Regions from separate parts of the Thalassospira sp. MIT1004 genome, predicted to be linked through region 1. Evidence: riboswitches for the same ligand, from Rfam matches in the RefSeq annotation. Region 1 holds a riboswitch; the other holds the start of a gene.
The links. A riboswitch is a leader RNA that binds a small molecule or an ion and turns the genes downstream of it on or off. The one in region 1 is predicted to bind glycine.

Region 1 (3,097 bases):
CAGAATACGGTCTTCGCCTTCGAAAACCTGTTCTTCGCCGCCGTTAAAGAAGAAGGACACATGCGGATATTTTTCGGTTTCCGCGATGCGCAACTGCTTCATGCCAGCCTTGGAAACGACTTCACCAAAGATATTTGGCAACACCTGCGGCGGATAGATCGCATCCATATATTTTGCATGGTCGGATGAATATTCAACCATACCGGCCTGCACAGCAAATCTGATCGGGGTGCCACGGTCAAACCCGTCAAAGTCCGGTCCGCAGATCGCGGCCAGAATTTCACGCGCGCGGTCGGCCCGGAAATTGGTCATCAAAAGCCCGTCGCCGTCTTTCATGCCGGCATAATCGCCAATCACGGTCGGCAGAACGAATTCATCCGTGGTGTCGGCATCATAGGCTGCCCTGATTGCGGCTTCGGCACTTTCAGCGGTGCGGCCATCGGCGTAATTCTTGCCCTTTACCATCGTGAAATAGGCCTGGCTGACTCGTTCCCAGCGATTGTCGCGGTCCATCGCGTAATAGCGCCCGGTGACGGTCACGATTTCAACATTGGCATCACCGATCAGTGCGCGGAATTTTTCAAGGAATTTGGCGGCACTTTTGGGGGCGGTATCGCGGCCATCCAGGTAGGCATGGATTTTTACCGGCACACCGGCCGATGCGATGATTTTGGCAAGGGCCGCCATATGGGCCTGATGGGAATGCACCCCGCCTTCGGACAGAAGCCCGGCGATATGACAGACACCCCCGCTTTCTTTCAGCTTGGCGATAACCTTTTTGACCGTATCGGTATCTGCGATCGAACCGGTTTTGACAGCCTCGTCAATTTTTGGCAGTTCCTGCATCACAACCCGGCCGGCACCAAGATTCATATGGCCGACTTCGGAATTGCCCATCTGTCCTTCGGGCAGGCCGACATCAAGACCGCAGGCTTTCAGAAAGCCGGTCGGATTGTTGGCATAAAGCGCGTCCCAAACAGGGGTATTCGCCAATGCAACCGCATTGTCCTTGCTTTCCTCGCGATAACCCCAGCCATCCAGAATGCACAGCACCACCGGACGCGGGCGCTTTACGGTATTTGATACAGTCACAATCATAATCCCACGAACTAAAGTACACGAAATAAGGTAAAAGGCTGAATTACCGGTAAAGATGGTTATTTTCCGGTAATTTTGCCATCCGTACAAAGACGCCGGGCGCGGTGGGTCCGCCATCAGACGCTGCCAATCATAGCATTTTCAACGCGCAATCTATCATGAATGCCGGTATTGAACAGCCTTCCGACCGGGTATTTTTTGTGCGCTTGCAAAGTCGCTTTTTGACAAGGATCATCACCTGCCTGTAATCTCGGGCGTTACGGTGATACCTCGAATAACCGCGATGGGAGAGCCCGCTTTGATCCCGCGATCAGATCGGCGCCGAAGGAGCAATAGCCCCGAAAACTCTCAGGCAGATGGACCGTTGCGGATTGAGGCTCTGGAGAGAGAAAGCGGTACGGGGCCAACGCCCGGCACCATATTTCCACCGAAGGATGAAGCCATGGCGTCAAAGACTTCTTTGTTTTTGGCAACAGGGCGCACAATCTCAGGTCAAGGGACAGAGGGGGCAAGACACCGGTTCTATAACGTCATGTGGCATTGATCCGCATGACAAAGAGCCGTGGGAGGCCCATTTGACCGAAGAAAATAAGCAGCGTCCGCAAGACGTTAATCTTTCCGTTGTCGATCTTTATACCATCGGGATTGGCCCATCGAGTTCGCATACGGTAGGCCCGATGCGCGCGGGCTATCGGTTCTGTCTGGAACTCGAAGCCCGGAATCTTTTGGAAAAAATCGGCTCGGTGATTGTCGATCTTTACGGATCGCTTGCTCTGACCGGCAAGGGCCATGCCACCGATACCGCGGTGATCATGGGGCTTTCGGGGGAACGACCGCGTTCGGTTGATCCAGACCGGATCGCACCGACAATGGATGCGATTGATAAAGATCACGCATTACAGCTTTACGGCGCGCACCCGGTTGCTTTCAACCGGGATACCAACCTTGTTTTCCATATGACCGAAAGCCTGCCCGAACATCCCAATGGCATGCGGATCACCGCCTTTGACCGTGATGGTGTTGTTTTGCACAAACAGGAATATTTTTCGGTTGGGGGTGGGTTTATCGTCTCGGGCGATGATCGCGGCGCGGAATATTCCGGCGATAATATCACGCTGCCTTATCCCTTTTCCTCGGCCGATGAACTGATGGCGATCTGTAAAAAGGAAAAGCTGTCGATTGCCGAAGTCATGGCCGAAAACGAAAAAAGCTGGCGTGAACCTGCCGAGACCGAGGAATTTGTCGACCGCGTGCATCGCGCGATGATGGATTGTATTGAGCGTGGCTGCAAAACCGATGGCATTCTGCCCGGCGGGTTGAATGTCAAACGGCGTGCGCGCAAACTTTACCTTGAACTGACGGAACGGCCAGAAGCGGGGCTTAAGGACCCGTTGACCGTGATCGACTGGGTCAATCTTTATGCCCTTGCGGTTAACGAAGAAAATGCTGCCGGTTCGCGCGTCGTGACCGCCCCGACCAACGGGGCGGCGGGTGTTATTCCCGCCGTGCTGCGCTATTACGAACGGTTCGGGGCCAATGTGACACAGGGCAAAATACGCGAATTCCTGTTAACGGCGGCGGCCATTGGTTCGATCTATAAAAAGCGTGCGTCGATTTCGGCCGCCGAAGTCGGTTGCCAGGGTGAGGTCGGAGTGGCTTGCTCAATGGCGGCAGGAGCGCTTTGTGCCGTCATGGGCGGTACACCCGAACAGGTTGAAAACGCCGCCGAAATTGGCATGGAACACAACCTTGGCCTGACCTGTGATCCGATTGGCGGTCTGGTGCAGGTACCCTGCATCGAACGCAACACCATGGGGGCGGTCAAGGCGATCAATGCTGCCCGTCTGGCAATGCGCGGTGATGGTCAGCATACCGTGTCACTCGATAAGGTAATCGAAACCATGCGCCAGACCGGCATTGATATGCAAAGCAAATACAAGGAAACCAGCCAGGGCGGGCTAGCGGTCAATGTCAACGTGGTCGAATGTTGAGCTGACAG
Region 2 (3,097 bases), on a different contig from region 1:
CGCGCAGGCGGTCGACCACGAATTTATTGTGGACGATTTCGTGGCGGACATAGACCGGCGCGCCATACTTCACCAGCGCCTTTTCGACGATCTCGATCGCACGATCCACCCCGGCACAGAAACCGCGCGGGTTGGCAAGGATGATCCGAAGGTCGGCTTTGTCAGACATGATACGGGTCCGAATGTTCATGATGTGCGCCATGCGATGGCACGGTTATTCAAATGTCTTCGTTACATAACCTGCCAGCACCGTGCACGCAATGACAGACACCGTGTAAAGATGCATGTTCAGCTATGTCCGGCCATGTATTTAGGCCCCATGCCGCGATTTGAAACGGAAGCGGGTTGTGTCGCCATATCGGAGCGAATAGACTGCGCGCGGTTGTGCCCGGACCGGGCATGACAGCGAATTTGACCAGTTCTATAGAGGCTTGGATGACGATTGCGAACGGACTGCGGCGTGTTTGTGCATTGGGTTTGGTGTCGTTTGCCGGTTTTCTGGCGGCGTGCAGCAGCAACCCGTTCGAAGAGCAGCCGGTTCCGGCATGTCCGCGGGCCTTCCTGCCCAATGATACCGCCCGATTGGTGCAGTTCAGCGGTCAGGGCAAGGACCTGACCGATGTGATCCTTGAAGCCGAATTTGGCGGTTATCTGGGCGATTGCGGCTATGACCTTGATGACAAGATCCTGAACGTCGTGATCAGCCCGGTGATCAATGCCGAACTGGGCCCGGCCGCACAGGGGCGCAACGCAAAACTCCAGTATTTCGTAGCACTTAAGGACCCGTCTGGCGAGTTTATCCAGAAGAATCTGTTCGATGTTCAGATGGCGTTTCCGAGCAATTTGAACCTGGCGCGCTATCGCGACGAGCAGGTGACTTTGAACGTGCCGCTGGATGATGTCTGGGCCGGTCCGGACTATGAAATTTACCTTGGTTTCCAGCTAAGCGCCGATCAGCTTGATTACAATCGACGCTTCGGAAAAAATTAATAATCCGGCCTATTATTCATTTTTGGTGAATAATCAAATCCCGCCCGCCTCGCGTGGCGGGATTTTCGTTTTTGAACAAAAGTTCGTTTTCGGTAATCCTCATACAAAATAATGGGCATTTGCCGGAGGGGCAAAAAAAGGGCTTTTAATCCTCATACCAATGGATGGGGTGGAGAGGATATGATTTTTGGGGCTGGTCTGGTCGGATTCAAATCCGTATAAGGGGGCATACCCAAATGATCCCCGTGGGAGAGTGCCACGGTCTTGATCGATGTGCGTGATTACATCGATAGGGATTGCGCGGACGCCGAAGGAGCAACCACCCCGGAAACTCTCAGGCAAACGGACCGCGGGGAGATGGGACTCTGGAAAGCAGGCGGCATCGAACATGGATGTGCGTCTCGCCGAAGATGTAAGCAGACCGGTATTCAAACCGGCTGTGATTCTTTCAGGCTCCAAGACAGAGGGGGACGTGGTTGGCCACTGGTCGGCTATGTTTCGCAACGACTGTCTGGAGACCTTGATGGCCGATCATCAAACCGAACTGCTGAAAACCGCCCTTTATGATTTGCATGTGGAACTGGGTGCCAAGATGGTGCCGTTCGCCGGTTATGACATGCCGGTGCAATATCCGTTGGGGGTGAAGGGCGAACATCTGCATACCCGCGCGAAGGCCGGTCTGTTTGATGTTTCGCATATGGGGCAGGTCCGCCTGACCGGCGAAAATCGCGTGGCCGAGCTTGAAAAGCTGGTGCCCGGTGATATCGCGATCCTCAAACCCGGCCGCACCCGTTATTCCGCCTTTACCAATGACGATGGCACGATTTTGGATGATCTGATGATCACCAATGCGGGCGACAGCCTGTTTCTGGTGATCAATGCCGCGTGCAAGGATGATGACATTGTCCATATGCGGGCCAATCTGGATAACGGTGTCGAGCTGATCGAGATTGATGACCGCGCGTTGATGGCCTTGCAGGGCCCGGACGCCGCCCGCGTGCTGGCGCGGTTTGCACCCTCGGTTGCCGATATGAAATTCATGAGCTTTGCCGAGATCGATATTGCCGGTATCGCGTGCTTTGTTACCCGGTCGGGCTATACCGGCGAAGACGGGTATGAGATTTCCGTGCCGAACGAGCGCGCCGAAGAGCTGGCGCGCAAGTTGTTGGCCGAGGAAGAGGTCGAGGCGATTGGCCTTGGCGCGCGTGATTCGCTGCGTCTTGAAGCTGGTCTTTGCCTGTATGGCAACGATATCGATACCACGACCACCCCGGTCGAAGGCGACCTTAACTGGATCATCAACAAGCGTCGTCGCGAAGAAGGCGGGTTCAAGGGGGCGGATGTCATCCTTGATCAGCTTGCCAATGGCGCGGATCGCAAACGTGTCGGGATCAAACCCGAAGGCAAGGCCCCGGCGCGTGAACATACGCCGGTCTTGAACAGTGACGGCGAAGAAATTGGCGAAATCACCAGCGGTGGTTTCGGCCCGACCGTGGATGGCCCGATTGCGATGGGATATGTCGCAATTGAATTTGCCGCCCCGGGTACCAAAGTCGATCTGATGGTGCGCGGCAAGGCACGCCCGGCGGAAATCGTCGAACTGCCGTTTGCGGCACATCGTTACTATCGCGGCTGATCATCAGAAAAAAAAGAGTTCGGGCAGCGTTTGCGGCCCGCAAAAGATACCGAGATTTTAGAGACAACTGATCTTACAGGGACGAATTACCATGGCTAAAAAATTCTCGCAGGAACATGAATGGGTTGAATATGAAGACGGTGTCGCGACCGTTGGCATTACCGATTACGCCCAGCAGTCGCTTGGCGATATCGTTTATGTCGAGCTGCCGGAAGTTGGCAAAAAGCTGACCAAGGATGGCGATGCGGCGGTTGTCGAATCGGTCAAGGCCGCCAGCGACGTTTATGCGCCGCTTGATGGTGTCGTTGTCGAAGCCAACGAAGAACTTGATGACAATCCGGCACTGGTGAACGAAGCCCCGGAAAGCGATGGCTGGTTCTTCCGCATGGAACTTTCCGATGAGTCCCAGCTTGATGAGCTGATGGACGAAGCTGCGTATAAAGACTTTGTCGAAGGCCTTTAAGATATGCG

Region 2: another riboswitch for glycine. It lies ahead of gcvT (glycine cleavage system aminomethyltransferase GcvT); the one in region 1 lies ahead of BC440_RS18210 (L-serine ammonia-lyase).

The regions. Positions count from the first base shown of each region.
Region 1 is NZ_MCAO01000044.1:157,549-160,645, reverse strand. Features, by position in the region: gene gpmI (2,3-bisphosphoglycerate-independent phosphoglycerate mutase) at 1-1,098, opposite strand, end outside; glycine riboswitch at 1,373-1,472, shown strand; glycine riboswitch at 1,476-1,603, shown strand; gene BC440_RS18210 (L-serine ammonia-lyase) at 1,674-3,089, shown strand.
Region 2 is NZ_MCAO01000011.1:283,506-286,602, reverse strand. Features, by position in the region: gene ispH (4-hydroxy-3-methylbut-2-enyl diphosphate reductase) at 1-169, opposite strand, end outside; gene BC440_RS06115 (hypothetical protein) at 400-990, shown strand; glycine riboswitch at 1,227-1,350, shown strand; glycine riboswitch at 1,354-1,456, shown strand; gene gcvT (glycine cleavage system aminomethyltransferase GcvT) at 1,514-2,626, shown strand; gene gcvH (glycine cleavage system protein GcvH) at 2,718-3,089, shown strand; gene gcvPA (aminomethyl-transferring glycine dehydrogenase subunit GcvPA) at 3,093-3,097, shown strand, end outside.